Regions from separate parts of the Rudaeicoccus suwonensis genome, predicted to be linked through region 2. Evidence: riboswitches for the same ligand, from Rfam matches in the RefSeq annotation. Region 2 holds a riboswitch; the other holds the start of a gene.

Region 1 (16,142 bases), 150 kb from region 2:
CACCGCGCAGTGCTGCCTCACGAAGCGCGCCGCACTCGACGATGCGTCGGGCCTGATAGATGTCACGCGCTTCGCAGACGGACAAGCTGCGCACGAAGACCCCCCTGTTGGGGCGGTGCTCGACCAGATGCCCCTGCGCCAAGACCCGGAAGCCCTCACGCAACGTGTTGCGACTGACTCCGAATCGACGCCCCAGAGTGACCTCGTCGAGACGGTCGCCGGGTCGTAGCCGTCCATCGAAGATCTCCTGTCGCAGTGCCTCCACAAGACCACTGACTGCCATTCCGGCCATAGCCACCTTCTTCGCCTACGGGTTGACACGAGGAGATTCTGTTGAACAATCCTTGCATGAAGATCGATCTCAACGCCGACCTCGGTGAATCCTTCGGTCACTGGATTCTCGGTGATGACGAGGCGATGCTCGACGTGGTGTCCTCGGCGAATGTCGCCTGCGGGTTTCACGCGGGCGATCCGGCCACCTTGGTGCGCTCGTGCGCCGCGGCGGTGGAGCGTGGCGTGATCATCGGTGCGCAGGTCGGTTATCGCGACCTGCCCGGCTTCGGCCGGCGCTTCATCGACGTCGCTCCCGACGAGCTGTATGCCGATGTGCTCTATCAACTGGGGGCTCTCGACGGGATCGCCCGATCGGTCGGAGGCGAGGTGGCCTACGTGAAGCCGCACGGAGCGCTCTACAACGCGATCGTGCACCACACGGAACAAGCACAAGCAGTGGTGAACGCCGTTGCGGCATACGGCAATCGGCGCCGCACCTTGCCGATCCTGGGGCTGCCGGGATCGGAGGTGCTGCGCTTGGCAGAGGTGGCGGGTCTGCGCACTGTCGCCGAGGCCTTCGCCGATCGTGCCTACACGAGCGAGGCGACCCTGGTGTCGCGGCGGGAGCCCGGCTCGGTGCTGCACGATGCGGCCGATGTGGCGCGGCGGGTCGTGCGCCTGGTGACGACTGGCGAACTGACCGCGATCGACGGATCCACCATACGGATGACCGCAGATTCTGTTTGTATCCATGGGGATTCACCGGATGCGGTCGGTATGGCCCTGGCCGTGCGCGCCGCTCTGACCGACGCCGGCATCGAGATCACGCCCTTCGCCGCCGCGAGCGCGGGCTGACCGCCGTGCGGATGCTGCCGTGCGGCGACCGGGCGCTGCTCGTCGAACTGCCGGACGAGGCCACCCGGCGCGCCTGGGATGCGGCCCTGCGGGTCGCACGCCGGTCGGCACCACTGGCCGGCGCCGTCGTCGAGCAGGTGCCCGCGGCACGCACGGTGCTCGTGCGCGTGCATGACGCATCCCAACTGGCGCTCGTTCAAGACGCGTTGACATCCATCGATGCCGGGGCATCTCACGCACACGTCGCCACCCAGGACGACGTGCTCGTCATACCGGTGCGTTACGACGGTGACGACCTGGCGACCGTGGCCGACCTTTTCGGCCTGAGCATGGAGGGGGTCGTGAGCTGGCACACCGGCGACCTGTGGCGGCTCGACTTCGCGGGATTCTCCGCCGGCTTCGGATATCTGTTGCAGGACAACGTGATCGACCCTCGTCAGGTGCCGCGACTGGAGTCTCCACGCGTGCGCGTGCCTGCGGGCTCGGTAGCGCTCGCCGGGGCCTGGACCGGCATTTATCCGACTGCCACCTCGGGCGGCTGGCAACTGATCGGCCACACCGAGATGCCGATGTGGGACGCCGCCCGTCAGCCGCCCGCATTGCTGACGCCGGGCCGCGCGATCCGATTCGAAGCCGTGCGATGAGTCTGCAGGTGCTGCGGGCAGGGCCGCTGGCGACGATCCAGGATCTCGGCCGGCCAGGTCATGGCGAGGTCGGAGTGACCCCCGGCGGAGCGGCCGATCGCGCCGCCGTCATCGCCGCAAATCGCCTGGTAGGCAATGAGATCAGCGCTGCCGGCATCGAATTGCTGATGGGCGGACTGACCGTGCGCGCCACCAGCCGCCGGCTGGTCGCAGTAACCGGTGCACCTGCCGAGGTGCGCGTCGACGGTCGGCCGGTTGCCTTCGGTGCAGCCCTGACCATGCGCGCCGGTGAGACCCTTTCGATCGGTGTGCCGCAGGTCGGTTTGCGCACCTACCTGGCCGTGCGCGGCGGAGTTCAAGCCCCGCTTTTGTACGGAAGCGCAGCGTCTTCACCCGCGGCCGGTCTCGGACCGGCGCCACTTGCACCCGGTGATCACCTGTCGATCGGAGAGGCGACGAATTCGCCTCAACCGCAGGCGTTTCAGCCCGGACGATGGATCGGCGACGTGGAGGTCGGCGTCATACTCGGGCCGAGGGACGACTGGTTCACGCACGTCGCGATCGACATACTGACGCACTCGGCATGGTCTGCGACGGGCGAGTTGGACCGGGTCGGCATCCGGCTCACCGGGCCGACGCTGCAACGCGCACGCTTCGATGAACTGCTGAGCGAGGGCATGGTCCGTGGCGCAATCCAAGTGCCGCCGAACGGCCAACCCCTCGTATTCCTCGCCGACCATCCGACGACTGGTGGCTACCCCGTGATCGCGGTCGTGCGCGACTCCGACGTCGACCGCCTGGCGCAAGTGCGCCCCGGCGACCGCGTGAGATTCCGCACCAGCTGATGGTGTTCGCGCCCCGGCGACCGGGTGAGATTCCGCACCAGCTGACCGTGTTCGCGCCCCCGCGATCTCTGGTGGGGCGGTCCGGCGTCCTTGCCGTTTGTATGACGCGCGCCGTCACTGTGGACCGCGCACTGCCTTGTATGACGCGCGGCGTCGCTGCGGGCACTCCAGCCGAGGACTGCAGTGATCCGTGTGGCACGAAATCGCCCCCAGTGAAAGCCACTGGCACGGAAGCGCCCATTGTGAACGCCACTGGCACGGAATGGCCTTCGGCAACTGCACATCGGGGCACGCCCGTGACACTCACGCCACACCGCAGCACGCCCGTGACACTCGCAGCGTTCCCACGGCTCGCCCGCCGTTACTTGATCGAACCGGCGGTCAGTCCGCCGACCACTCGTCCTTCGATGGCCGCGAACAGGATGATGACGGGCACGGTCGCGATCACCGAACCGGCGAACAGGTGACCCCAGTCGATGGAGTACTGCCCGATGTAGTTGTTGATCGCGACGGTCAGCGGGGTGTTGCCCGAGGACTGCCCCAGTGTGAGGGTCAGCGCGACGATGAATTCGTTCCACGCCGCGATGAAGGTGAAGATCAGCGCGGTCATGATGCCGGGCATCGCCAACGGCAGGGTGATCCGCCCGAGCGCCCCGAGCCGGCTCGACCCGTCGACCATGGCCGCTTCCTCCAGCTCGGCCGGGATCGACGAAAAGTATGCCGTCAGAATCCAGATCGCGAAGGCCATGTTGAATCCGCCGTTGATCAGGATCAGCGACACCAGCGGTGGCAGGTTGAACTGGATGAATTCCCGCTGTATGCCGACCAGCATCGCGGCCGGCTGGAACATCTGCGTGGCCAGCACCATGACCAGGAAGAGCATCCGCCCACGGAATCGGCGTCGTGCGCAGTAGTACGCCGCCGGCACCGCGACGAGCAGCACCAGCACGGTCGCGCCACCGGCGACGATGAGGCTGGCGCCCAGGTTGCTGCCGAAGCCGGTGCTCCAGATCGAGGTGAAGTTGGAGAAGTCGAAGTGGTCAGGCAGCAGCGTTGGTGCCGAGATGTCCGACGCCGGTCGCATGGCGGTCAGCACCATGAAGACATACGGCAGCACGAAGACGAGAGCAACGGCATACGCGATGACGGACAGGATCAGCTTGCGCGTCGTGATCGGCGCACGTGGGCGCCGAACACGCTTGGGCGGCAACGATTCTCCGGACAACGTCTCGGCGGGCAGAGGTTCTGCGATGGAGCTCATCAGTCGACCTGGTCCTTCCATTTGGCGACCTTGAGGAACACCAGGGCGACGATGACCACGATCGCGAAGTTGATGACCGACAGCGCCGCGGATTCACCGATGTAGCTCTGCTTCAGGATGAACATGAATGTCGTCGTGGTGCTGGTCGAGTAGCCGGGGCCGCCGCGGGTCATCTCCCAGATGATCGGGAAGGAGTTGAACACGTTGATGACGTTGATGAGGGTGGCGACGATCAGCGCTGGGCGCAGCAGCGGCAGGGTGATCGAGCGGTAGATCCGCCACGGGCTGGCGCCGTCGACGCGGGCCGCTTCGTAGACCGCGGAGTCCATCGTCTGCAGCCCGGCGAGGATCGCGTAGGTCGAGAACGGCAGCGACACGAAGACGGCGACCGCCATCATCCAGACGAATGCCGCGACCGGCCGACCCAGCCAATCTGCTTGATCTGTGCCGAGATTCACCAGACCCAGGTCGTGCAGTATGACGTTGACGACGCCGTTCTGAGCGTTGAGCGCCCACCGGAAGATCAGTGACGTCATCATCACCGACGCGCCCCACGGCGCGATCAGGGCCCACCGCGCAACCCGGCGGCCAGGAAACGCCTGGTTGAACAACTGCGCCAGCAACAGTGAGACGACCATCGTGACGACCACGACGCCCACCACCCAGACGGCAGTGCGCATGAGCACGCCAGGGAGCGCGATCTCCTGAAAAAGCTCTCGGTAGTTGCCCAGGCCCGCTGATCCGAGGTTGAAGCCGTCCGGGCTGATGTTGAGCGTGGATGTCGTGGCCATCACCACGACGGGCCAGATGACGACGCCGATGATCAGCGCGGCGGCCGGGCCCACCCACAGCAGCGGCGTGAACCGCCGCAGTGGGTTGGCCCGTGGGACGTTGGTGCTCACTGACTCTTGGTGGCGGTCTGCTGGATCTGGTCGAGCACCGACTTGGGGTTGCCCGTCAACGCCGTGCCGATCGTCTGCTGGATCTGCGTCTTGGTGTTGGCCCAGCTGGTCGTGCTCGGGTACTGCACCGACTGCGGCAATGCCTTGAGGAAGGGCCCGAAGATCGGGTCGGACGACAGCGCCTGGGTCGCGGAGGTCGTGGCCGGCAGCAGGTCGTATTCCTTGTCGAACTGCAGCTGGTACTTGTCCTGGTAGGCGAAGTCGAGGAAGGCCTTGATGGCGGCCTGGTGACCGTTGGCGTTGAACGCCGCGACGTTGTCACACACACCGAGGGTGGTGTTGAGCGGACCGTTCTTGCCGGGGATCTGCACGGAGGCCCAGTCGCTGCTGGTCAGCTTGCCGCCGCTGTTGATGATCGGGATCAGCGCCGGCGAGCCGTTGATCATGCCGATCGTGCCGGACGCGAACTGCTGCCACAGGTCGGTGCGGTTCTTGGAGGCTGGGTTCGGCTCGGTGACGCCTGATGCGACGAAGCTCTTGAGGAAGTCCAGTGTCTGCACGTTCTGCGTGCTGTTGATGTCGTACTGCCCCGAGGCGTTCTGGTAACCGCCGCCGTTACCGAGGAACCACAGCAGTGCCTCGGCCTGGGCCTCCTCCGGCCCCAGCGGCAGGCCGTAGCCGACATTGCCGGTGGCCTTGATCTTGGTCGCGTCGGTTTGTACCTGCGCCCACGTGGTCGGCGGCGTGGTGATGCCCGCCTCGGCGAAGAGCTTCTTGTTGTAGAACAGCGTGCGGCTGCTGGTGGTCCACGGCATGCCGTATTGCACACCGTCGTAGCTGCCCTGATTCTTGAAGACCGGCAGCAGGTTGTCCGGGTTGCTCAGCACCTGGTCGGCGGAATAGAGCAGCTTCTCCTGCGCGTAGTTGGCGAAGTAGTCACCCTCGGTGATGTCGGGGTACTGGTGGTTCTGGATCATCGTCTGAACCTGGTTGTCGAAGTCGTTCCAGTTGATCGCGGTCACGTTGACCTTGATCTTGGGGTTCTGCGCTTCGAACGCGGTGATGATGCTCTGCCAGTACTTGCTGCTGGTGTTGCTCGGGCCGGTGCCGTAGTCGGCGACCACGAGTTTCAGCGTGGTCACCCCGCCGGGACCGGTGCCGGCAGACGTGCTTTTGGTCCCGCCGCCTCCCGCACATGCGGTCAGGGCGAGCGATCCGACGCCGGCGATGGCCAGCGATGCGATGAGTTTGCGCGACATGGGTTCTTCTTTCCGGTTTGAGCGTGCCACCGGAGCACCCGGGTGGATGCAGGCGACACTACTGGCGATCACAAGATTGGTCTAGACCATTTATCAACTGTTTACCGGCTGTCAGTTCTTTTCGTCCGGCCCGAGCTGTATGCCGCAGCGCGGTCACGAACGGCGGACTTCGAGGTGCGCGACAAAGACGACACCGTCGCCACGCATCCACGTCGTCCCCCACTCGACCGGCGTGCCGCGCTTGTCGAAACTGTGACGACGCACCACCAGCAACGGTGCGCCAACGTCGAGATCCAGCAGTCCGGCCACCCGGGGCGTGGCCGGCTCGATCTGGATGGTCTCCTCGCCGCGGGTGAGTTCGACGTCATACTGCTCGCCCAGCAGCGAGTGCAACGAGCCGACCGAGCGGATTCGACGGCTGAGCCCGGGGAACCGATCCGCTGACAGCACAGAGGTTTCCACACACATCGGCACGCCGTCGGCGATCCGCAACCGGTCCAGTCGATAGACCGGATCACCTGGCTCGACCGCAAGACGTTCGGCGACTTCGGCATTCGCGCGCTCGCGTTTCGTGCCGATGGTCTGCGAGGTCGCGACCATGCCGTTGGCGGCGGCCTGCTCGGTGAAACTGGCCAGATAGAGCGGCCAGTTCATCTTGCCGTCGGCGACGAAGTTGCCCGCGCCCTGGCGGCGCACGATGCGACCCTGGACGACGAGCTCGTTGATGGCCTGACGCACGGTGGTGCGCGACGTCGAACACTGTTGCGCCAGAGCACGTTCCGTCGGTAGCGCGGCGCCGGCGCCAAGTTCGGCGATGATGTCGAGCAGCAGATGCTTCACTGCGACATACTTCGGCTCGGGCACGTGGGGTTCGATGGCCACGATCACATCCCTTCGGCCGACTCGACGACTGGTCGCCGAAGTCAACCACGGGATCTGCGATTGGTCTAGACCAACTACTGCGCTTTCGTGTCACTCGCACCGCCCCGGGGCGCCCACGTGTCACTCGCGAGCACCCACACTCACCACTGGCACGCTAGGGCATTGCACGCTCACCACTGGCACGACAGCGCCCTCAACGCACGCGACTGGCACGGAACTGCCCTCAATCCCGCCGCCCCGCGGCACCTGCGTGACACTCGCGCCGCAGCAGGGCACGTCCGTGACACTCACGACATCCCAGGGCGCATGCGTGACACTCGCGCCGCAGCGGGCACGCACGTGCCACTCGCGACCACCACTGACACGACAGCGCCCCCGATCCACGCCACTGGCACGCAACTGCCCTCAACACCGCCACCCCAGGGCGCGTCCGTGACACTCGCGGCGTGGCGCACGATGCACCACCACTTAATCAACCACTGGCACGCCAGCGCCCCCGGCGCATGCCATTGGAACGCAATTGCCCTCAACACCGCCACCCCAGGGCGCGTCCGTGACACTCGCAGCGTTCCCGGGCGCATGCGTGACACTCGCGCCGGTTGCGTCAGTCACTGGAGCGGATCGGGTCGTAGGACGCCCGGCGGGCTGCTCGACGCAACACCGCCAGCACCGCCGGACCGAAGGTGATCAGCGCGATCGTGTCGGTGATCGCGCGCCCAGTGTCCCAACCACCGGTGGAGGTCAGCAACGTGAAAATCAGGAACCGGTGCAGGTTTTCGAGGATGGGCGCGCCCGCGGCATACGAGATCTGACCGGAGTAGTAGGGCACGTCGGCACCGGTGATGAACGGCCAGAACCACAGGTTCATCAGCGCGCCGAACAGATAGGCGACCACGATCCCGTAGCCGATCAACATCGCCAGCTCCCGCTTGCCGCGCACGCGTCGCGGCAACAGACCGGCGCCGAGCCCGATCCATCCAGAGCACAACATCTGAAACGGCAGCCATGGGCCGACACCCGCGGTCAGCAGCGCCGACGCGAACAGCGACGTGCAGCCCAGCACGAACCCGAAGCCTGGACCGAAGACCCGCCCGGCCAGAATCAGCAGGAAGAACACCGTCTCGATCCCGGCCACACCGGCACCGAGCGGACGCAGGGCGGCATCGACCGCCGACAAAACGCCGAGCATCGCGAGCGCCTTGGAATCCATGCCGCCTTCGGAAATCTGGGCGAGCACGATCAGCACGAGCACGGGCAGCACCGCGACGAAGATGTATGGCGCATCGGCCCCGTGTTGCAGACCGGATGGTTTGACCCGCACCAGCAGCGGCCAAAAGAACATCATCACTCCGGCGACCGAGGTCAAGCTCAGCGCGATGATCGAGCGTTTGCCCAGTCGGACGGCCGAACCGTCAAGCGCGGCAACAAAGTCCGGCAACCGATCGCCGAGGCCACCGCCGCCCGGCCACCCCGCTTCCGCGTCCGTCTTCGCGTCCGTCTTCACGTCCGACAACGGCGACCGTACCGACGCCGACGCCGACACCTGCGGCTGCGGCTGCGGCTGCGGCTGCGGCTGCGGCTGCGGCTGCGGCTGCGGCTGCGGCTGCGGCGACTGTGCCGACGGCGACAGCCCCGAACTCATCGACACCCGCGACCCGTCAGACACGCGCACCCGCCAGCCCGGCCTCGACCTGATCGACCGTCAGCCACGGTTGCGGCGCGAGCACCTTGGCCACCTGCGGCGCGAAGATCGGCGACGACGCCACCACTTCGGCGGTCGGCCCGTCGGCGATGAGTTCGCCCTCGGCCAGCACCATCACCCGATCAGCGACCTGCGCGACGAACTCCACGTCGTGCGTTGCGACCATGATCGAATGCCCTTGCTGAGCAAGCAGATCCAGCTGATTCACCAGCTGCGCCTTCGCGCTGTAGTCAAGCCCGCGCGTCGGTTCGTCGAGCAGCACCACCTTCGGCCGAGCCGTCAGCTGCACCGCCAGCACCAGCGCCAACCGCTGACCCTCGGACAGGTCCCGAGGGTGCTGCTCCCCGGGTATGCCGGGGACCAGGTCGTCCAACAACGCCCTGCACGTACCACCGACCGCACCCGCGGACAGGTCAGCCGCCCGGCACTCGGCGGACACCGTCTCCAGATAGAGCAGATCCGAGGCCGACTGCGGCACGAGCCCGACGCGCGCGCGGGCCTTGTCCGCCGACAGCGCGGCGGGATCGCGTCCATCCACCTCGACCGAGCCGCTGTGCCGCTTCAGCGAACCCTGCAAGGCCCACAGCAGTGAGGACTTGCCGGAGCCGTTGCGGCCCATCAGGGCAGTGACCGTGCCGCGCTGCAGGTCCGCACTGACCTCGCGCACGGCCACCTTGTCGCCATACGCGACGGTGACCTTGTGGGCACGCAAGGCGACCGATCCGTCGCCGCTGCGGCTGCGTCTCCGCGGCTCACGGCCGGCGAGTATGTCGCGGGCGGGTCCGGCGCATCGCCGTGCGTCGCGGACCGACAACGGCAGCGGGTGCCAGCCGAGCAGCCGTCCCAGTTGGACGACCGGAGGCGCCACCGGCGACTGCGCCATCAACTGCGCTGGCGGACCAGTCAGCACGTTCCGGTCGCCGGTGACGACAACGAGCGAATCGGCATACTGCACAACGCGTTCCATCCGGTGCTCGGCGATGACGACGGTCGTCCCGAGGTCGTGCACGAGCCGCGTGACGGCTGCCAGCACATCTTCGGCGGCGGTCGGGTCGAGCGCCGAGGTCGGCTCGTCGAGCACGAGCACCCGGGGGCCTGCGGTGAGGGCGCTGCCGATGGCGACACGCTGCTGCTGGCCACCGGACAGCGTGTGCAGTGGGCGTGCCCGCAGCTCCGCGATGCCGAGCAGGTCGAGCACCTCCTCGACCCGTTTGCGCATGGTGCTCGGCGCAACGGCCAGCTGCTCCATCGAGTAGGCGAGTTCCTCCTCGACGGTGTCGGTGACGAATCCAGCGAGTGGGTCCTGCCCGACGCGCCCCACGACGTCAGCCATCTCGCGCGGCGGGTGGGTGCGGGTGTCGTAGTCGAAGACGGTCACCCGCCCGCGCAGCCGCCCACCGGTGAAGTGCGGGACCAGCCCGTTGATCGTGCCGAGCAAGGTCGACTTGCCGGCGCCGGTGCTGCCGACGACGAGCACGAGTTCACCTTCGGGAATGCTCAGATCGACGTCCGACAAGGCATCCTCGGTCGCACCGGAGTAACGCACCCCGACCTGCTCGAGGCGAATCATGCGGCGACTCCGATCTCTTGCGGCACAACGGTTTCCGGACTTGAGCTCGTCGACATCGGCGCGTGCGGAGCAATCCACGCGGGCAGCATCGCAACGAGCGCGGCCAGCAGCGGAAGGGTGTCGATGACCGGCCATTCCAACGGCTGCAACGTCGGCACGAGGTGCGCCGGCTGCCACTGCTTTGCGGCATACATCAGCACGACCGTGCCGAGCCCGCACGCCCCGACGAGAACGGCGGTGAGGTCGATCGGGTCAGGCCGGTATCGGGTGGTGCGCACCCGGGTGCTGGCCACGAACAGTCCGCTGCAGCCGAGGACCAGCCCGCCGATGAGCGCGGGCCATTTCAGCCAGAAGTTCGGGTCCGGGCCGAGCATGTTGTACGCACCGATGCAGACACCGATCATGCCCACGATCGTCAAGGCGCCGGTGATTGCACCAGCGCGTGCACCGTCGCGACCGTGCCGGCCGTAGCCGCGCGAGTCCATCGCCGCGGCGAGCAGCAGTGAGCGGTCCAGGGCATCGGCGAGCACCGGTATGACGACCGCCCGCACCGCGTGCCGTTTGCCCAGACCACCACGCAGGCGTCTCGCCCGACGCACCCGCTGCACACTCTCGGCCAGCTGCGGGAAGACCGAAACCGCCACAATGACAGCGGTTCCCACGTCATACAGCCCGTTGGGGACTGCCTTGAGCAAGCGCTTCGGGTTGGCGAGCGCATTCGCGGCACCGACGCACAGCACCATCGCCGCCAACTGCAGCCCGTTATAAAGACCACCGAGCACCGACTGCGCCGAGACGGTGCCGAACAGTCGGATGCCGGCCGCCCACTGCGGCAGCGGAATGTCCGGCAGTCGCAGCAACACCGTGGTGCCCTCGCCTCCGCCGAAGACGATGCGGAAGAACACGCGCAGCACCACAATCGTCGCACCGAGCATGACGTAAAGACGGAAGGACCGTGACCAGGGCGCGTCGCCACGACGGCGCAGCACCACGCACGTCGAGGCCGCCATCAGCAGGAGCAGCAACAACGGGTTCGTCGTCCAGGTGGCCGCGACCGCGACGCTGATCGCCCACACCCACCACGCCACCGGATGGATGTTGCGTGGCAACCGCGAAAAGCGCAGCCACCGGCCGATTTCGGCGAGCACCGGCATGACCGTTCAGTGCCCGCGGCGGCGGATCAGCGTGCCGATGCCGGCGACCACCAGGAATGCGAGCACCCCGGCGCCGATGAGCGTGGGCAGGTTGAGACTGGTCGACTGCTCCTTGGCGACCTGCTGGTTCAGCGCGTTGGAGTTGACGATCAGCCCCTGATTCTTGGCGTTCTGTGCCGCACCCGCGGCTGCGATGGCGGCGGACTGCGAGGGGTTGACCTTGGATTCGGCGGCTTGCTGGCTGGCCGGCTCATGCGCAGCCAGGCTCGATGGCAGAGCCGTCGAGCCGGTGTTCTGAGCCGGAGCAGTCGCCTGAGTGGTGCCGCCACCACCGCCACCGTTGTGGGGCGCGGTCGTGCTCGTCGTGGTCGGGGTGGGCGTCGGGCTCGACGTCTGAGGACGCACCGGGGCAATGCGCGGCGGCGGGTTGCTCCCGGCCGTGGCGTTCAGGGAGAACGACCAGCCCTCGAAGCCGCCCTTGATCGCGGAGCGATTCGTCACACCGAACTGGCTGTAGGTCCAGGTGCCGCCGTTGGGCGCGAACCAGTACGACCAGTAGGCCGAGGCCGGCGGGGTGTTGACGCACGCCTCTTTGTATGACGGGTCGCCGGTGACCGGAAGCGTTTGCGTGGCCGACGGCTTGTTGAACAACCGGCAGATGAAGGCGTCGCCCCAGCGCGCGACTCCGGCATACGGCACGCCTGCGTTCTGCAGGGCGTCCAGGCCGGTGCCGCCGGCCGGGATCGAAGGCGCGCAGCGGACGACGACTCCGCCACCGAGCTGCTGGAAGTCGACCACGACGGTCACGCCGGTGGAGGTGGTGCAGAAGCCGTTGTAACCGGCTGCCAGCGCCTGCGGTGCGGTGGCAACGCCGAGGGTGCCGGTGGCGCCGAGCGCCAGCGCGACTGCCGCGGTGGATCGGGCAAGACGCCGCATCTCAGTCCTCCTTCTTCAGCAGACGTGGGGTCACCAGCAACGCGCCGGCGGCGAGCGCACCGATGACGATGGCGATCGTGAGCGGCCACTCGTTCGTGCCGCCGTGAGCCGAACTCGGCGACCCGAGGGCGGCCACGTCGGCCTGGCCGGTGGCCCGCGGAGTGCTCGTCGAACTCGCGGGCGGTATGACGGAGGCAGAGGTCGTTGCCGAGGCCGTCGCGGTTGGCGCAGCATCGCCGGTCGCGCCCTGCGGCGCAGCTCCGGCGATCAGATTCGAGCCGGCCAAGCCCGCCGCAGCGCCTCCACCACCGGAGCCACCGACCACGACACCGGCAGCGGACGTCGCGCTGGACGCTGCGGTCGGGCGCACAGCCGTGGCAGCCGGACTCGCAGGCAATGTCGGCTTCGGCGTCGTGGTGTGCGAGGGCGTCGGCTTCGGCGAGCGCTTGGTCGGAGTGGGTGTGGGCGTGGGAGTGGGTTTCGTCGGACTGACAGTGCTGACCAGGTCGATGAAGGGCACGCGAGCGAACGCGAAGATCGCCTGCGGCGTCGCGCGCTGCCAGACCCCGACCATGCTGCCGATACCGCTCTTCAGCGCGGCGGCGAACGTCGGCTGGTCGTAGGCGATCGCACCGGCGTCCGCAGCCAGCGGCGTGCCCTTGATGCGGGGCTCCATCGCCTGCACCGTGGTCATCCACGCGCCGGCTTTTGCTGCTGCGTGAATCTCACCGGCTGCCTGCAAGGTCGCTGCGGCCAGCCCGGTGCTGTTGCTGTTGGGTGACTCGGTCGAGACGCCGCCACCAAAGCTGCCGTTCGCCTTCTGCGCCGACACAAGGAAGGCCGCGCCGCGGGTGATCGCGCTCTGCGGCACGCTCAGCCCGGCTGCCTTCGCCGCCATCAGGGCCTGCAACCCCATCGAGGTGCCGTCATTGTCCGGCTGGGCGTTGCCGCTGGGTCGAGCCGCGTTGCAGCTGAGGTTGTCGTTGTAGAACATCCGGAAGTAGCCGGCGCTGCACTGCTGGGTGAGCAGGAAGTTCACGGCATCCTGCACGACGGCCCGCTTGGTCGTCTTCTGCTCGTTCATGCCGACGAAGCCGAGCACGGCCAGCGACTGACTGAAGAGGTTCGAGCTGTCCGGGCCGTCGGCGGCCGGATCCTGTAGTCGGCCGTGCTCAGGACCGGGTTTCTGGTTCACCAGCGCGAGAGTTTGATCGAGGATGTTGAGCTTGTAGCCGCCAGGCTGAGTCAGGACCGGACTCACGCCCGCGGTCGCAGCGGCAAAGAGCACCTTCGCCGACGCGCCGGCCGTGATGTAGGTGACTCCGCTGTAGACCTGCGGCCCGGCATACGCCTGCGCGTGCGAGGAGATCGCCGACCAGGTCTTGGCCAGCTGCGCCTTCGGTGCGCCGGCCGCCTTCATCGCCCAGTAGGTGTCGATGGTGAGGCCGACGTCCGGCGAGCCGGGTGCGAAACCGGGCATCGCGCCGGTGCTGTCGAGTTGGCTGCGCAACCAGGTGCTTGCCGCGGTCGCAGCGACCGGATTGCCCGGAGCGGTCGCCAGAGGCGAACCACCCACTGCGGCATACGAACTCGGGGCATGGGCCAGACCCGTGCCGGCGCACGCGGTGAGCACCCCGGCGGTCGCGGCGAGCAGCCGCCTGTTGATCGGCACCTGCATGGTGGGGACTCCTCCGGTATGACGGATGGACCCCAGCTGAACCGGCCACCGACGCATGCGACGGTTGTGCGGTTTCGGCGCGACTGCAGTCCACGACAGCCTGTGATTGCCCGAGCGGCATCAGGCATTCCGGCTCACCACGCTGGGCGTGGACCACGGCTGCGGGACAGCGCCGGAATCGAACCGGCTTCCCCTGATGAATCTCGACGGCGTGAGCGCAGATGCCTCCCGCCGAGGCAGACCTTAACACCGCCGGACGACGGGCACAGGTTTCGATCTCGGTCAGCGTTCGCTGTTCACCTGCGGTTGTCACAGCACATGCCTATGGTGAGTTCTCGGGCGCAACGGCGCCGTCCACATCGAAATGGCGGCGACGCGACCGAGCACCGTCATACAGGAGGAGATCCGTCGTGACCCGAGTCCGAGTCGACCTGAACATCTCACTGGACGGGTACAGCCCGGCGCCGGGGACGTCGCCGGACAACCCGATGGGCGAGGACTGGGGGCCGTTGGTGCAGGCGTACACCGCCACCCGCACCATGCAGTCGCGCGTGTTCGGTGACACCACCGGCCGGGGCACGACCGGGATCGACGACCGGTATGCCGCAGCGCATTTCGACGGCATCGGCTCACAGATCATCGGCGCTGCGATGTTCGGCCTGCACTCCTTCCCCGACGATCCGGAGTGGAAGGGCTGGTGGGACGACGAGCCGCCGTTCCGCACTCCCGTATACGTGCTCACGCACACCGCGCCGCGGCCGTCGCTGGTGATGAAGGGCGGCACGACCTTCCACTTCCGCAATGCGCCGATCGAAGATGTGCTGGCCGAAGCCGTTACTGCCGCTGGTGGTCTGAACGTGTGCGTCGGCGGCGGCATCGGTGTCGCGCGCGACTTCCTGCGTGCCGGCCTGGTCGACGTGCTGCACGTTGCGATCGCGCCGATCCTGATCGGGCACGGCAACCGCGTGTGGGACGACCTGCGCGGACTCGAGACCACACACTCGGTGATGAGCGAGGTCGCGGAGAGCGGCACCATCCACGTGACCTTCACGCGATAGGAGATTCAGCAGAAATTAGCGTGGGCGTCGTGCACAGGCTGGCTTCCGAGTGCTTGTCGCTCGCGCACGACTGTGGCGACCGTCGGGCGAGCGCTCGACGTGAAGAACCCTGGGCGTTCGGGTAACTATACCTCTCCGCCGGCAGCGGAGAGGTATAGTTACGTGAACTGAAAGGAGATGGTCGCCATGGTCCTCGCCGTCGAGGCACCGCCCAACGAGACCGAGATTCTCCGTAAGGCTGTCGCCGGACTGACGGAACGGCTACCTGCGCGTTGGGCACTCCAAACCTTCGATCCAACGGACCTGCTCGGACGACGCGCCGATGCTGCCTTTCGGATCACCGCACCCGACGGGCGCACTGCCACACTCGCGGTACAGGTGAAGGGGACCGTCGAGGGTCGAGATGTTCCAGGGCTGGCAGAGCAGTTCGCCGGCTCCGCGAAGCTTGTGCCAAACGCACAGCCGCTCGTGGCGGCGCGATATCTCACTCCTCAGGTTCGTGCCCAACTTTCAGGGGCTGGGTTGAACTACCTCGACGCGACGGGCAACGTCCAGCTGTCGCTCAGCGACCCGGGCCTGTTCCTGTCCGACAAGGGGTTGGACAAAGATCCATGGCGCGGGCCAGGTAGGCCTAGGGGAACTCTTAAAGGTGAGCCCGCCGCCCGAGTCGTGAGGACGCTTGCCGACTTCGGAGGTGCGTGGAAGGTCCGCGAACTCGTCGGAGTAGCTCGCGTTTCGACCGGAGCCGGATACCGGGTCATCGACTTCTTGGAACGAGAAGGCCTCGCCATACGTGGCGAATCGTCGACCATCTCCGTCCCCGACTGGCGGGCACTTCTCCGGCGATGGAGCCAGGACTACAGCTTCGCGGACAACGCGCGAACAAGCCGATGGATTGCGCCCCGGGGTCTCGATGATCTGCAGAAGCGTGCGGCTACTTCCGACGGACCGACCTATGCGATGACGGGCACACTGGCCGCGGCCGAGTGGGCCGCCTATGCGCCCGCCCGCTCCGCGATGATCTACACCGTCAACGCGGATGAAACCGCCGCTGCGTGGGGGCTCCGCCCCACCGAAGCCGGAGCGAACGTCGTGCTTGCTGAACCCGACTTCAACATCGCGT
Region 2 (16,142 bases):
GAGGCGGTCGGGGCGATCGCCATCAAGGTGGCGTTCCGTATGCCGCCGGCCACCTTGGCGCGCAGCGCGTTCCAGTCCATCCGCGTGGTGCGGTCGACGTCGACGGGCGTGCCGCGACGTTCCTGCAGTACGTCGAGCGTGTCGATCGGCACCAGCCCTCGTGACCAGCCGGATCCCGCGAAGTTGGGGTAGGCGCCACGTTCGCGTGCCAGATCGCAGGAGGTGTCGATGGCGTGCCAGCTGATGAACTCGACCAGCTCATCGATGAGATCGGCAGCGCCCTGCGAGGAGTACGCCATACCGAGCCGCTCGACGACTTCGGTGAAACCCATGATCCCCAGGCCGATAGCGCGGTTCTCGCTGTTGGAGTGCTCGGACTCCGGCACGGACGAACGAGTGACGTCGATGAGGTTGTCCAGCTGACGCACCGCCAGACGGGCCGACTCGGCGAGGCGGTCCCAATCCCACTCGCCGTCGACCAGGTGACGTGACAGGTTGATGGAGGCCAGGTTGCAGACCGAGACGTTGTCGAGGTCCTGAGGCAGCGTGATCTCGGTGCACAGGTTCGACAGGTGGATCGTGCCGGTGTTGTCGTTGAGCGCCCGCTGATTGATGGTGTCCTTCCACGTCAGCCACGGGTGTGAGGTGGTCTGCAAAGACACCAGGATGGCCTTCCACTGCTCGCGAGCCCGCAGGCGGCGGTGCGAGCGCAACCGGCCGGCCTTGGCCATCGCGACGTACTCCGCGTAGCGGGCCGAGAACTCGTCACCGACGAGTTCGACCAGGTCGGGCGTCTCCAGTGGGTCGAAGAGGTACCAATCGTCATCGGCCACAACGCGTTTCATGAACTCGTCGCTCAGCCAGACGGAGGTGTTGGCCGTCCGGGTGCGGCGGTAGGGGTCGCCGGCGTTCTGCCGCAGGTCGAGGAACTGCGGGAAGTCCAGATGCCAGTTCTCCATGTAGAAGCACAGCGCGCCGAACTTCTTGCCGCCTCGCGAGACCGCACGCAGGATCGAGTCGACGGTGTGCATGAACGGGATCGGGCCGGTCGAGGATGTGTTGTTGCTGCGGATCGGGCTGCCCTCGGAGCGCAGCTTGGTCACTGAAAGACCAATGCCACCGGTGCCTTTGGTCAGCCACATGACGTCACGCATCGACTTGGCGATGTGCTCGATGTCGTCGTCCATCTGCATCACGAAGCAGTTCGAGAGCTGCGGTGTGCAGGTGCCTGCGTTGACCAGCGTCGACCCTGCGGCGAGGTAATCCAGCGACGCCATCTTGCGGTAGAACGCGATCGCGGCCTGGGTCGGGTCCTTCTCCTCCACCGACAGGCCCATCGCGACCCGCATCCAGAAGTATGCCGGAACCTCCAGCGGACGCCGCGCGGAATCCGTTGCCATGTATCGGTTTTTGAGCGTGACGATGCCGATGTAGCGCAGCCCGTCATCGAGATGGTGGTCAAGTGCGGCAGCCAGCGCTTCGAGGTTGAAGGCCGATGCCAGCCGCGGATCGAACAAGCCGTCCTCGACCGCGACCCGGACGTAACCGGGAAAGCGGGCCTGGTGCAACAGGGCCAGCTCACTCTGCGTCTCGAAGTCGCCGAGCACGCGCTTGTAGATCGTCTTCAGCAGCAGCCGCGAGGCGATCACGTCGAAATCCGGGTCGTCCTTGACGTTCTGCACCGCGACATTGATGGCAGCCTCGTCCAACTGCTCCGTGGTGATGCCGTCGAACAGCGTGATCGCCAACTCCGAGGCGATCTGCATGGTCATCGACATGGCGTTCGGCAGTCCGGTGGCCGCACGTTCGATGGCGCGGTTGATGCGGTCGGCGTCATACGGCTCGCGGGTGCCGTCGCGTTTGGTGACATGAATGCTCACGTCTGGTGGTCTCCGTCCCTCGCTGGTCGCGGGTTTGCGGGAGACGAAGCGACAGGCGGGCGGGGCGGCGCGATCCGGCAGCGTCAGGCCCACTCGTCCGCCGGCTCGTCCCACGCGAGCCGCGGTCACCCTCCCGCGGTTGCGGGTGGGGCGCTGGCAGGTCTTCGGACTCGTGAATCCGGCTCCGGCATACGCCTCGAAACCACCTACCGGCCGTCGCTTCCCAGGCTGTGCGCCCAGTGCTGATGACGGCTTTCGTCCTCACTCACCGCTGCGGGGCAGTCCCGGAATTCCACCGGGTTCCCTCTTGCCTCGGCTCTACATCCATCTGCGGATGTAGTGCCGAACCAGCTACGTTACACACACTATCTAGTGGTGCTCGGATTGCCAAGCCCCTACATCATGTAGTTGCACTGCTGTGATTTCACGGGCCGACATCCCGGCGAATTCGCCACATCGCGGTCGCCGAGTCCGCCGGAAACAGCGAAACGGCCCACGATGTCGGGGGCCGTCTCAGTGCGCGGAGCGAGTGACGAGAATCGAACTCGCGTATTCAGCTTGGGAAGCTGATGTTCTACCATTGAACTACACTCGCGCGTCCGGAATCCGGTGCCCAAGAGCAGCGGATCCGTGTGCGGCAGCGAGTCTAACCGACCACCTCCGCGCCAGCGACCGACCACCCGCACGACTCGGCAGGTAGCGTTTGCCCCGTGCTGCTCTCCGACCGCGATATCAAGGCCCAGGTCGATGCCGGCCGGGTGCGACTCGAGCCGTATGACGAGGCGATGGTCCAGCCCTCGAGCATCGACATCCGGCTCGACCGGTACTTCCGGCTGTTCGACAACCACAAGTACCCGTTCATCGACCCCGCCGAGGAGCAGGACGAACTCACGCGCCTGGTGCAGATCGAGCCGGACGAGCCGTTCGTGCTGCACCCGGGGGAGTTCGTCCTCGGCTCGACCTATGAGCAGGTGACTCTGCCCGACGACATCGCAGCGCGCGTCGAGGGCAAGTCGAGTCTCGGACGGCTCGGCTTGCTCACTCACGCGACGGCCGGTTTCGTCGATCCCGGCTTCAGCGGCCATGTCACCCTGGAGTTGTCCAACGTCGCCACCCTGCCGATCAAGCTGTGGCCGGGTATGAAGATCGGTCAGCTGTGCTTCTTCCAGCTCAGCAGCCCGGCCGAAAACCCTTATGGCAGCGCGAAGTACGGCTCCCACTATCAAGGTCAGCGCGGTCCGACAGCGAGTCGTTCGTTCAGCAATTTTCACCGCACCGACGTCTGATGGGTCGGCGCTGGGAGAAGGGGCCGGAGCACGACGATTCGCAGCCGATCCTGATTCTGCCGAGAGTCCCGCGACCGCGAGCGATCGCTCTCGTGCTGCACGGTGGCGCGCCCGACAGCACCACCGGCGTCACGAAGTTCGAGCCGGCCCTGTTGCGGATGCTGCCCTTCGCCCAGCACATCGAAGTGCGCAGCGGCGGGCGCATCGGAGCGGCGATCCTGCGCGATGCCGTGCGCGGCTACAACGGCGCCGAACGCTCGCCGGTGCATGACGCGCGCTGGGCGGTGCGGCGGCTGCAGGAGCGGTACCCCGGACTGCCGATGGGTCTGGTCGGCCACTCGATGGGTGGGCGAGTTGCCCTGGAACTAGCGGGAATAGACGGCGTCAGCACCATCGTCGGTCTGGCGCCCTGGATCCCGCAGCAGTATGACGTCGCGCCGTTCCTGCCGCTGCACACCTTGCTGATGCACGGTCGCCAGGACACCATGACCGACGCACGCGAGTCCGAGAAGCTGGTCGACCGGATCCGCACAGCAGGCGGCGATGCCACCTACAGGGCGTTCAACGGTTCGCACGCGATGCTGTGGCGACCGGGGCGGTGGCACCGGCATACAACCGCATTCCTGCGACTGAATCTGCTTGCGAGATGACGTGCGACGAGACCTGACCCACCAGGTGACGGCAGCGGCCGTGTCGGCGACCGCGGTCGCCACCGCGTCCCTGGTCGCCTACTACGGTTACTGGCAGGGTCAGGAACGCTCGCGCATCCTCGCCGGCAGCCAGATGATCGAAACCGCAAGCGGGCCAGTCGAATACGTCGCTCTTGGCCCGGTGGTTGCGCCACCGGTGCTGATCCTGCACGGGTCGCCTGGCGGCTACGACCAGGCCGAGCTCTTCGCTCGCCGCAACGGCCTCGACTCGGTGGCACGGGTTCTCGCGCCCTCGCGGCCGGGGTACCTGCGCACGCCGCTCGGTGAGTGTGTCGATGCGGCGACCGAGGCCGACGTGCTGGCCGACTTCCTCACCGCCTATGGCGTCGAGCGTGTCGTCGTGCTCGGCATCTCCGGTGGCGGCCCTGCCGCGTTGGAATTCGCCGCACGCCATCGTGATCGATGTGATGGGCTCATCCTGCTGGCGGCGATCAGCCGGCCCGAGACCGAGGCTCAGATCTACGCCAGAATGCCTGTGCTGCAACGGATTGCGACGCAGATCGCCGATCGCACCGTGCAGACGAATGTCGGGCCCTTCGTTCTGACTCACGTGCTGCGCGGTGAACGAAACCAGGATCTGCGCGACGGTCTCGAGCGGGTGACCCGCTGGGACCTACGTCGCGAGGGCTATCGCCGCGACATGCGCCAGATCGAGTCCGACCACCTCGATGTTGCAGCCCTTTCCGGCCTGCGAACGCTCATCGTGCACGGCACGCGCGATGTCGATGTGCCCCTGTCGCAGGCGCAAGAAACCGCCGAACTGTTGCCGTGGGCGCAGGTCGAACTCGTCGAGGGTGCCGACCATTTGTCGATATGGGGTCGGGCCGAAGCAGCCGACGCGGTGAAGGCGTTTCTTACGAGGAGATAACTCACCCTTGCGCGCGATGGGTGTTGTCAGTGGGCTGCGTTAGGTTTGTTGGCCATGATCCGCTTCGAGCAGGTGGTCAAGAGGTATGCCGACGGGACCGTAGCCGTCGACGACCTTTCCCTCGAGGCCCCGACGGGGCAGATAACAGTGCTGGTCGGTCCCTCCGGATGCGGCAAGACAACGTCGTTGCGGATGATCAACCGGATGATCGAGCCCACCGCCGGCAGGATCTTCATCGACGACCAGGACGTCACTGCCGCCAATGCCGCGAAGCTGCGGCGGGGGATCGGCTACGTCATACAGCACGCAGGGTTGTTTCCGCACCGCAAAGTGGTCGACAACGTCGCAACCGTGCCGCTGCTGCTCGGTCAGTCGAAGGCGCAAGCTCGCGGCAGGGCTCGCGAGGTGCTCGAACTCGTTGGTTTGCCAGGCGATTTCGCCGATCGATATCCCGCGCAGCTGTCCGGTGGCCAGCAGCAGCGAGTCGGTGTCGCGCGCGCCCTCGCCGCCGACCCACCGGTGATGCTGATGGACGAGCCGTTCAGCGCGGTCGACCCGGTGGTGCGCGAGCAACTGCAGGATGAATTCCTACGCCTGCAAACCGAGCTCGGCAAGACGATCGTTTTCGTCACCCACGACATCGATGAGGCGATGAAGCTCGGCGACCAGGTCGCGGTGATGCGGGTCGGGGGCAGACTCGCGCAGATCGCCGACCCGGCATACCTGCTGGCGCATCCGATCGACGACTTCGTGGCCGACTTCATCGGACGCGATCGTGGCTATCGCGCCCTGACCTTCACCTCTGCACCACCGCTGCCCGTCGTCAGTGAGCCGACAGTGGTGCTGGGCGCGACGCCCGAGCAGGCGCGGCAGGCGACGACCGACAGATGGCTTCTGGTCGTCGACGCCGGCCAGAAGCCACAGGGCTGGGTCGAACCCGCCCGCATCGAGGCTGCGATCGAACCCGCCATGTTGCATCGCGGTGGCACCGTTGCGCGTGAGCACGGGCCGTTGCGTGCCGCCCTCGACGCCGCGCTGTCCTCGCCCAGCCGTCGCGGCGTTCTCGTCGACGACGACGGTGTGCTGCGCGGCACCGTCCGAGCGCACGAGGTCTTGCAGGCGATCGAGGCGGCCGACCGGCCCGATGTCGATCCGGCCGACATCGCCCCCACCCGGTGACCTGATGTTTTCCTTCATCCAGGCCAACCTCGGCGGGATCCTGTCGCGCGCGGGTCAGCACGCCTGGCTCGCGGGAGCTCCACTGGTGCTGGGCCTGCTCATCGCGATGCCGCTCGGCTGGCTGGCCAATCGCGTGCCGTGGCTGCGCTCGGTGCTGATCGGCGGATCCGGCCTGCTCTACACGATCCCCTCGCTCGCGTTGTTCGTCATCATGCCGCTGATCCTCGGCACCGGGATCCTCGATCCGATCAACGTCATCATCGCCATGACGATCTACACGGTCGCTCTGCTGGTGCGCACAGTCGCCGACGCTCTGGCGGTGGTGCCGAGCGAGACCGAGCAGGCGGCCGTCGCGATGGGTTACCCGCCGGTGCGCCGGTTCTTCGCGGTCGACCTGCCGCTGGCCGTGCCGGTGATCGCGTCCGGTCTGCGCGTCGCGGCCGTCAGCAATGTGTCGATCGTCAGCGTCGCGGCGCTGCTCGGCATACCGCAGTTGGGGTACTACATCACTGACGGCTACAGCAACACCTACTGGGCCGAGATGTGGACGGGCGTGCTCGGCTGCGTGCTCCTGGCGCTGATCTTCGACGCCGTGATCATCGCGCTCACCTGGTTGCTGACCCCCTGGCGACGGGCGGTGGCGGCATGATCCAGCAGGTCTTTTCCTGGCTCTTCGACGGAGCCCACTGGCACGGCACCGACGGGATCCCCGCGCGGGTGCTGCAGCACATCGGTTACTGCGCCGTGGTGCTGGTCATCGGCGCGATCATCGCCGTGCCCATCGGTGCCTGGATCGCCCACCGCGGCCGCGGCGGCTGGATCATCACCGTGATCAACTCATTGCGCGCGGTGCCGAGCCTGGGCCTGTTGCTGATCGTGACGTTGTGGCTGCAGAGCAAGATTCAGAGCACCTCGGTGTTCAGCATCTCCAGCATCATCGTCCTGGTGGTTCTGGCGATCCCGCCATTGCTCGCCGGTGCCTACAGCGGTGTCAGTGAAGTCGATCCTGCCGCCCGTGACGCGGCGCGCGGCATGGGCATGACCGGTGCTCAGGTCTTCGGACGCGTCGAGTTGCCGTGCGCGCTGCCGTTGATGTTCTCCGGGTTGCGCAGTGCCACCCTGCAGGTCGTGGCCACCACCACGATCGCGGCCACCGTCGGCATCGGCGGCCTGGGGCGGTATCTGATCGACGGGCTCGCGCAGAGCAACTATCCCGAGATGGCCGCCGGCGCGATCTGCGTCGCGCTCCTCGCACTCCTGGCAGATCTGCTGCTCGCTGCCGTGCAACGGATGGTGGTCTCGCCCGGACTGACCGGTCGTGTCAGTCGGTCGCGGCATACTGAGCGGCCCGGCGACGACGAGGCGATGAAGGAGCAGATCAGCGAGCCGGTCAGGTCGGCGACGCCGTGAGATGCGCATTGCTGGTTGTCGCAGCCACGACGGACAGATTCACGACTTCCGGCGTCGTCCGGATGAGATGTACACCACCAACAAAGGATTCACGATGAAGCGCACGTTTACTCTGGTCGCCGTCGCAACAGCCGCGACGCTCACGCTCAGCGCGTGCGGTGGCGGCAGCAACCCGCTGAGCAAGTCCAGCGCAAGCGGTGCCGGGATTCCCTCCGGCACCGCGGCCGCGGGCACCATCCGGGTCGGCGCCGCCAACTTCACCGAGTCGCAGATCCTGGCCGCGGTGTATGCCGCAGCTCTCAACGCCAAGGGTCTCAAGGCGTCGACCGGCGATCCGATCGGTGCACGGGCGGTCTATCTGAAGGCGCTCGACCAGGGTTCGGTCAACCTGGTTCCCGAGTACGCCTACTCGCTGTTGACGTATTACAACCCGAAGGCGACCCAGACCGCGCCCGACGCGATCGTCGCGGCGCTGAAACAGCAGCTGCCCAGCGGTCAGGAAGTGCTCAACGTCTCCAGCGCCGAGGATGCCAACTCCGTGACGGTCACCAAGGCGACGGCCGACAAGTGGGGGCTGAAGACCATCGCCGACCTGGTCAAGCACGAGAGCCAGATCACCTTCGCCGCACCACCGGAGTTCCAGACCAACGAGCAGGGCCTGCCCGGGCTCAAGACGAAGTACGATTTCGTCCCCGGCAAGTTCCTGCCGCTGACCGGCAATGCGATCCCCAACGCGCTCAAGAACGGCCAGGCGCAGGCGGCGAACATCTTCACCACCGACCCCTCGATCAAGGCCGACGGATTCGTCGTGTTGCAGGACCCGAAGCACGCCTTCGGATCCGACAGTGTGATCCCGCTGATCAACAAGTCTGTTGCGACGCCGCAGGTCATAGCGGTGCTCAATGCCGTGCAGGCGAAGCTGACCACCGACAACCTCGCCGAGATGGACAAGGAAGTCCAGGTCGACCACATGGACATCAACACCGTCGCCACGCAGTTCATCACCGACAACGGCCTGAGCTGACGGCTGCCGCTTCGACGGCTGCCGAAACGCCTCGATAGCAGGTGAGTGAGTACTCACTCACCTGCTATCGTCGCGCCATGACTCGAACCGTCGGCGCGACCCGCATGTCCGGCAGGGCGCCCTCACTGCCACCGGATCAACGCCGGGAGGCCCTCATCGAGGCCACCGTCGAGGCGATCCAGCGCTTTGACGCCAAACCCAGCACCCGGCAGATCGCCGAAGCGGCAGGGGTCGCCGAGGGCACGATCTTCCGTGTCTTCCGCAACAAGGAAGAACTCTTCGACGCCGTCATCGCGCGAGTCCTCGATCCCCGGCCGTTCCTTGCGGGGATTGCCGCGATCGACACCACGCTGCCGCTGGAGGCACGGCTGACGGCATACGTGACGTTGGCGCAGCGACGGATGGCGGGCTTTTGCACGACGATGGCCGCCCTCGGCGTCACCGGCCCGCTGGACGGGCACCGGGCGCATCGTTCACCGGCAACGCGGGAGACCAATGAGCGCGTCGCGGCGCTCATTGCCCCGGATGCCGAACACTTGACGATCAGTCCTGTCGAACTCGTTCGCCGGCTGCGCCTGCTGGCCTTCGCCGGCAGTCATCCGCACATCACCGACAACGAGCCGTTGTCGCCCGCGGAGATCGTCGACACTGTTTTGTATGGCGCGTTGAAACGCGAAATCAACTGATGGTCAACGTGATGGGGGAGGAAGAATGCTTTTCGCACTGATCCGGGAGAAGCTGCGACCGTACACCGGATTTCTTGCGGCGCTCGGCGTGCTGCAGTTGATCAACGTATCGGCCAACCTCTATCTGCCGACGCTCAATGCCGACATCATCGACAACGGCGTCACCAAGGGCAACACCGGCTACATCTGGCACACCGGCGGCATCATGCTCGCGATGACCGTGGTCCAGGTGTGCGGCTCGATCGGGGCGGCGTACACCGGTGCGCGTATTGCGATGTCCTTCGGCCGCGACACCCGTGCGTCGATCTTCCGAGCAGTGGGCCGGTTCTCGGCTCGTGAGGTCAACCAGTTCGGTGCTCCGTCGCTGATCACTCGCAGCACCAACGATGTTCAGCAGGTGCAACTGCTGGTGCTGATGTCGTGCACGCTGATGGTGTCCGCGCCGATCATGATGGTCGGCGGGGTCATCATGGCCACCCGGCAGGATGCCGGGCTGTCGTGGCTGATGCTGCTCGCAGTGGTGGTGCTCGCCGTGTCCATCGCGCTGGTCGTTCGCAAGATGGTGCCCGGGTTCCGCTTGGTGCAGAGCCGCATCGATGTCGTCAATCGCGTGATGCGCGAACACCTGTCGGGTGTGCGGGTGATCCGCGCGTTCACCCGTGAGGATTACGAGCGTCAGCGCTTCGACAGGGCCACCGACGAGCTCACCGACATCTCGACGCGCGTCGGCAGCCTCATGATGATCATGTTCCCGCTTGTCTTCACGGTCATGAACCTCTCGACGGTCGGCGTCTGGTGGTTCGGGGCTCACCAGGTCGACCACGGTGGCGTGCAGATCGGGGCGCTCGCGGCATACATGACGTATCTCATCCAGATCCTGATGGCCGTGATGATGGCGACCTTCATGTTCATGATGATTCCGCGCGCGTCGGTCGCCGCCGAGCGGATCCAGCAGGTGCTGCGCACGACGCCTTCGGTGCAGCCGCCGCAGCAGCCGGTCACGCCGGGGCAGATCCGCGGCGTCGTCGACCTCGACGACGCCTCGATGCAGTATCCAGGTGCGGATGTTGCTGTGCTGCAACATATTTCGGTGCATGCCGAGCCGGGCACAACCACGGCGATCATCGGGTCCACCGGCGCCGGCAAGACGACCTTGCTGTCGCTGATCGCCCGGCTCTTCGACGCGACCGACGGTGCGGTCCGCGTCGACGGCGTCGACGTGCGTGATCTCGACCCGCAGTTGCTGTGGGGCCACATCGGCATCGTGCCGCAGAAGGCGTATCTCTTCTCGGGCACGGTGGCCTCCAACCTGCGCTACGGCAATCCCGACGCCACCGACGAGCAGTTGTGGCAGGCGCTGGAGATCGCCCAGGGAAAGGATTTCGTGCAGCGCATGGAGGGTGGGCTCGACGCGCCCATCAACCAGGGCGGCACCAACGTCTCAGGTGGCCAGCGGCAGCGGTTGTGCATCGCACGCGCGCTGGTGGCGCAGCCACGGATCTACCTGTTCGACGACTCGTTCTCCGCACTAGACCTCGCGACCGACCAACGGTTGCGGACGGCGCTTGCGCCATACGTTCGTGAAGCAACGGTTTTCATTGTGGCGCAACGTGTTTCGACGATCCGGACTGCCGATCAGATCATCGTGCTCGACGACGGCGCGGTCGTCGGGCTGGGCACTCATGACGACCTGGTGCTGACGTGCGCGGCATACCAAGAGATCGTCGATTCGCAGCTCGGCGGCGCCGAGGAGGTGGCGTGACCATGGCTCGACGGACCAGCGATCGTGCGCCCAAGTCCGGCGCCGTTACCGCCAACCTGCCCCAGGGCGCCAAACCGATGCGCCGTCAGGGTGGGCCGGGTATGGGCATGGGAATGGCCGAGAAGTCCAAAGACTTCAAGGGTTCCGCAAAGCGCCTCGTGCGGCTGCTTGCTCCGCACCGGCTGAAACTGATCACGGTCCTGCTGCTCACCATCACAGCTGTCGTGTTCAACGTCGTGGCTCCCCGTGTGCTGGGGCAGGCAGTCGACAAGATCTACTCCGGCGCGGTCAGCATGCACCTGCCAGCAGGTGTCACAAAGGCCGCCGTCGTCGCCGGGCTGCGCGCTCGTGGCGAGGGCACGCTCGCCGACATGGTCAACAAGATGGACCTGGTGCCCGGCATCGGCATTGACTTCGGTGCCGTCGGCCGGATTCTGCTGGTGGTTCTGGCGCTGTATGTCGTCGCCGGCACCTGCCAGTTCGTGCAAGCACGCATGCTCAACCGCATCGTGCAGAACACGATGAACACCTTGCGCAAAGACGTCGAAGCCAAGATCAACCGAGTGCCGTTGAGCTACCTCGACGGTCAGCCGCGCGGCGAGTTGCTGTCCCGTGTCACCAACGACATCGACAACATCGGCCAGTCGATGCAGCAGACGATCAGCCAGTTGCTGTTCAACGGGCTGTCGGTCATCGGAGTGGTCGTCATGATGCTGACGATCTCGTGGTGGTTGACGCTCGTGGCGATGATCGCCATACCCGTCGTGATGGTTGTGACCAAGCAGGTGATGAAGCGGTCGCAGACGCTGTTCGTCGCGCAGTGGGGGCACACCGGCAAGCTCAACGGGCAGATCGAGGAGACCTTCACCGCGCACGAGCTCGTCAAGGTCTTCGGCCGTCAGCAGGAGGTCGACGCCAGCTTCGACGAGACCAACTCCACGCTGGCGGACGTCAGCTGGCGGGCGCAGTTCGTCAGCGGTCTTGTCATGCCGGTGATGATGTTCGTCGGAAACCTGCAGTATGTCGCGGTCTGCGTCCTGGGTGGGCTGCAGGTGGCCAGCGGTGCGATGACTCTCGGCGATGTGACTGCGTTCATTCAGTACTCGCGACAGTTCACCCAGCCGTTGACACAGTTGGCGTCGATGGTCAACCTCATGCAGTCCGGCGTCGCCAGCGCGGAGCGGGTCTTCGAGGTGCTGGACGCGCCGGAGCAGACTCCGGAGGAGACCACCGCACTGCCCCACACGCGCGGCCGGGTCGAATTCGACCACGTCAGCTTCGGCTACACCGACGGAGCACCGCTCATCGAGGATCTCTCGCTGGTTGCCGAGCCCGGTCAGACGGTGGCGATCGTCGGGCCGACCGGCGCAGGCAAGACCACGCTGGTCAACCTGATCATGCGCTTCTACGAATTGAACTCGGGCCGGATCCTGCTCGACGGCACCGACATCAGCAGTGTTCCCCGGTCGCAGCTGCGCTCGCGGATCGGCATGGTGTTGCAGGACACCTGGCTGTTCCACGGCACGATCTGGGACAACATCGCCTACGGCCGCATCGGCGCAAGTCGGGAGGAAGTCCTCGCGGCTGCGCGGGCGACCTTCGTCGACCGGTTCGTGCACTCGCTGCCGGACGGCTACGAAACGGTCATCGACGAGGAGGCCTCCAACATCTCGACCGGCGAGCGTCAGCTGATGACGATCGCGCGAGCCTTCCTGGCGGATCCGGCGTTGCTGATTCTCGACGAAGCGACGTCGTCAGTGGATACACGCACCGAGGTGCTGCTGCAGCACGCGATGGCTGCCTTACGATCCGACCGGACGAGTTTTGTGATCGCGCACCGGCTTTCGACGATCCGCGATGCCGACACGATCCTGGTCATGGAGGACGGCCGCATCGTCGAGCAGGGCAATCACGAGGATCTGCTCAAGGCCCGCGGGGCGTATCACCGGTTGTACATGTCGCAGTTCGAAGGTGCCGCCACAGATGACGAGGAGGTCGCCGTCTGACGGACGCGGTCGTGCTTGCAGCCGGTTGCTGTGCGCCACCAGAGGCTGCAAGTGGGTCACTGCTCTCGTGCGCTCCTCTGAACCGCCCGGGTCATGGCCGTCGCAGGTGGTACTCGAAGACGTCATCGCCACCACCGGTGAGCCACGGTGCAGCGGAATCTCGCCAGCGTGCCAACCCTGGGTCGGCGTCCAACGACTGGCCGTTGACGGCGACGGTGTCCAGATAACGCCGTGCGTCGTGCGCTTCGAACAGCTCGATCCGGTCGGCGTCCGGTGGAGTGCAGGCCACGACGATGCGATTGATCGTCGACGGATCTGCGGTGCCGTCGAGTTTGGGCACCGGGTCGCCGGCGAGTTCGACCGACAGCACCTGCACGGTGTCGGGAGCCTCGATGCGCGACACGGGCGATCCAGCAGTGACGACCTGCCGCACGTCGAACGTCTCGCGGAAGCTGTCGTCGGCCGCGAGTCGCATCGCGATGAGCCCGCCCTGGCTGTGGCCCACCAGCATCACCGGTTCGCTGCCCGGCGCAATTCCCCTGGCAGCCATGGCATCTCGCACGGCGGATTCGATGGCGGCGTAGTTGCTGGAGGGCAGCCCGGCGGCGGCCCGCACATTGGCGGTGAGATCTGCCGGGCTGTGCGGCTCGTCGGGTGACCAGTTCGAGGTTCCCGGGACGATGACCGACCATGCTCCTCTGCCATCGGCTCCGACGCTCCTGCGGACCTGCACAGTCGAGTGGTCGTCACCCGACGCAGCCTCCACGGTTCGGGCCTGCCGCAGCAGCCCTGCGACATCGGACGCTGATGTGTCCGATCGGCGTGCGATGCGGCTCACCGTCAATGGGGTGCGGTCGTCGAGCTTGCCGGCAGCGTTGGCGAGGCCGTTGATCCAGGCGACCTGCTGTTCGTAGCTGCTGCCTGTCGGCGGGTCGATGCCGACCGCTGCCAGAGCGGGTGAGCCCGCGAGCACGAGACCGCGCACCACCGTGACCGCTGCGGGCACCAGTTGCGGATCGACATACGCGAGGCGTTCGAGGTCGGCGAGAAGGGTCTTCGGATTCCCGTGTGACGTGCTCAACGCTGACGTGAGCGCGGTCGCCACGCGCGGGGCAGCGGTCGCCACCTGGATCGCGGCGAGTGCGCGTTGCTCCGCCTCATCGGTGAGTTCGTAGGCCTGTGCGCTCCATCGCACCGTGCGTGCGACGAACTCCATCTGGACGGCCAGGCTGCCCAGGCTGTTCGGGCCGATGGTCAGCCCGGCCACCTCGTCGGCGATCGCGGCTGCAGACCCTGGTGAAAGGACGGCGCTCTTCAGTGGCAGATGACTCGCTGCACGCGCGACGTCACCGCACAACGAGGTGGCGTCGTCGCCGGAGGTGTCGAGCCGGTGCGCGGTGCTGCGCATGTCCGAGACGTCTGCGGCGGTCGAACGCGCACCCCCGCTCACGACGCACCGGGCTGGCGTCTGCCCTGATCCGGTGGTCATGACAGTGGCTCCGGCAGGAGCCCGACGAGGTCGGAGGCTCGTTCAGCGACCGCCCCGGCAGAGAGCCGGACGAAGCGGACTTGATCATTGTCGAACTGCAAGCGACCCCAGCCGGATTCGAGCAGCTGGAAGCACACCGCTGATCTCAGCGAGCTATCGACGACGGCCATGATCGACAGATGCGCGCGTGCGCCCCACGCACATTCGACGAGCCAGTTCGGCACGTGAGTCAAGCCGGTCGCATCCAGGCCAGCCTGCAGTTCGGTGCTGCTGCCACGGCGCACGAGGTCTGCGAGTGCGAGGGAATCAGCCGTGTCCAACCACTCATCGTCAGTCGGTCTCTCCGGCGACCGATCATCCGTTAATCGATGTGGCGGTTCGACCGGCTCGGCGACGCCGGCCGACGTGGTGAGTGCGCCTACTGATGCGGCAAACGCGTCCGCCGCCGACTCCCGACCGCACACCTCGACGCCGAGGCCTTCATCGTCCGGGGAGGCGATGACGAGGTTGTCGCCGTCGGCTGCCACCACAGCCGCGCCGATCCGAGTCGCTGTGCCCATCTGCACCAGCAGATGATCACCCTCACGCATGCGCTGTATGACGCGCCGACCATCGTCGGGTGCACGCACGACCCCGGACCGCGCCGAATCCGCTGCGCTCGCCGGCCGAATCGTCATCGGCCCACCAACGGTATGTGACGGCGGATCGTGTTCAGATCGTCGACAGCGTCGGACACAGCGGCGATCGCCACGCCGGCGCCCACCGTTCCGGCGGCATGGGCCGAGTCAGCCGAGTGCTTCACCGCCCCGGCGACGACGTTTCCAGTGGCCGAGGCGAGCGACGCGAGCACGCGCTCATGGTCTTCGACATGAGTGGCATGTGCGAACAGCAGCCGGCTGAGCCGGTCGAGATCGTCGGCGCGAGCGCGGAAGTCCCGGGCGCGATCGGTCAAGCGCTCTCTGTATCGATCTGCGCCCACGCTCCGCCACTGCACACCTCCGGCCGCGGTGACGCTCGCCGCCGCCGTCCGAGCGCGATCGGCAAGCTCGGCTACCCGCCGTGCCTGAGCTCTGATCTGCTCCGCATCGTCTGACATGCCAGGACGCTATGTCGCCCCATCTGTCGCGCGCCCCGGTCTCGACGCCAATTGTGGACACCGCCCGCCACCGTCACAGCCTGTGGATCCGCGCGATTCTCACTCGGCGCCGCGGCGTGCTTGTTGCCGCCGCGGCTGTGCCTCGCTCCGATCCTCGCTACCGCTCGATTCTCACTCGGCGCCGCGGCGGACAGCAGCGAGCAGCATGTTCGCCACGTCCACCACCTCAACGTCCTCGCGCGCGTTGCCGTCGGACTGCTCCGCAGTCAACCCGTCGGTGAGCATGACCCGGCAGAACGGACAGCCGATCGCGATCCGGTCAGCGCCGGTCGCGACTGCCTCACGGGTGCGGTTGAGGTTGATCCGCGACCCGAGTTTCTCCTCCATCCACATCCGAGCACCACCGGCGCCGCAGCAGAAGGACGTCATACCCGAGCGCTCCATTTCGCGGTACTCCACACCCGGCAGGGCACCGATCAGTTCGCGCGGCGGCGCATACACATCGTTGTGTCGGCCCAGGTAGCACGGGTCGTGATATGTCACGGACGCACCTGTCGACGCCGCCCCCGAGGTGTCCGCCTCGCCCGGACGAGCCACCGGCACCAGTCGCTTGTCACGCACGAGCCGGTTCAGCAGCTGCGTGTGGTGCACCACCTCGTAGTTCCCGCCGAGTTGCGGATACTCGTTCTTCAACGTGTTGAAGCAGTGCGCGCAGGTCACGACGATCTTCCTGGCACCGGCCTCAT

The links. A riboswitch is a leader RNA that binds a small molecule or an ion and turns the genes downstream of it on or off. The one in region 2 is predicted to bind cobalamin.
Region 1: linked by a shared signal. The riboswitch ahead of BKA23_RS00030 (prenyltransferase/squalene oxidase repeat-containing protein) and the one ahead of BKA23_RS00685 (ribonucleoside-diphosphate reductase subunit alpha) in region 2 are both predicted to bind cobalamin.

Annotation. Positions count from the first base shown of each region.
Region 1 is NZ_VIVQ01000001.1:2,123-18,264, reverse strand. It holds gene BKA23_RS00090 (GntR family transcriptional regulator) at 1-292, opposite strand, end outside; gene BKA23_RS00085 (LamB/YcsF family protein) at 349-1,128, shown strand; gene BKA23_RS00080 (5-oxoprolinase subunit B family protein) at 1,140-1,772, shown strand; gene BKA23_RS00075 (5-oxoprolinase subunit C family protein) at 1,769-2,617, shown strand; gene BKA23_RS00070 (carbohydrate ABC transporter permease) at 2,979-3,878, opposite strand; gene BKA23_RS00065 (carbohydrate ABC transporter permease) at 3,878-4,780, opposite strand; gene BKA23_RS00060 (extracellular solute-binding protein) at 4,777-6,039, opposite strand; gene BKA23_RS00055 (GntR family transcriptional regulator) at 6,193-6,921, opposite strand; gene BKA23_RS00050 (ECF transporter S component) at 7,526-8,587, opposite strand; gene BKA23_RS00045 (ABC transporter ATP-binding protein) at 8,580-10,193, opposite strand; gene BKA23_RS00040 (CbiQ family ECF transporter T component) at 10,190-11,347, opposite strand; gene BKA23_RS17540 (ABC transporter substrate-binding protein) at 11,354-12,283, opposite strand; gene BKA23_RS00030 (prenyltransferase/squalene oxidase repeat-containing protein) at 12,285-13,961, opposite strand; cobalamin riboswitch at 14,064-14,202, opposite strand; gene BKA23_RS00025 (dihydrofolate reductase family protein) at 14,372-15,019, shown strand; gene BKA23_RS00020 (hypothetical protein) at 15,206-16,142, shown strand, end outside.
Region 2 is NZ_VIVQ01000001.1:149,563-165,704, forward strand. It holds gene BKA23_RS00685 (ribonucleoside-diphosphate reductase subunit alpha) at 1-1,880, opposite strand, end outside; cobalamin riboswitch at 2,019-2,247, opposite strand; tRNA gene BKA23_RS00690 (tRNA-Gly) at 2,405-2,475, opposite strand; gene dcd (dCTP deaminase) at 2,591-3,166, shown strand; gene BKA23_RS00700 (alpha/beta hydrolase family protein) at 3,166-3,816, shown strand; gene BKA23_RS00705 (alpha/beta fold hydrolase) at 3,818-4,744, shown strand; gene BKA23_RS00710 (ABC transporter ATP-binding protein) at 4,799-5,923, shown strand; gene BKA23_RS00715 (ABC transporter permease) at 5,928-6,572, shown strand; gene BKA23_RS00720 (ABC transporter permease) at 6,569-7,333, shown strand; gene BKA23_RS00725 (ABC transporter substrate-binding protein) at 7,428-8,357, shown strand; gene BKA23_RS00730 (TetR/AcrR family transcriptional regulator) at 8,435-9,043, shown strand; gene BKA23_RS00735 (ABC transporter ATP-binding protein) at 9,069-10,805, shown strand; gene BKA23_RS00740 (ABC transporter ATP-binding protein) at 10,808-12,811, shown strand; gene BKA23_RS00745 (lipase family protein) at 12,903-14,300, opposite strand; gene BKA23_RS00750 (hypothetical protein) at 14,297-14,977, opposite strand; gene BKA23_RS00755 (hypothetical protein) at 14,974-15,396, opposite strand; gene BKA23_RS00760 ((Fe-S)-binding protein) at 15,568-16,142, opposite strand, start outside.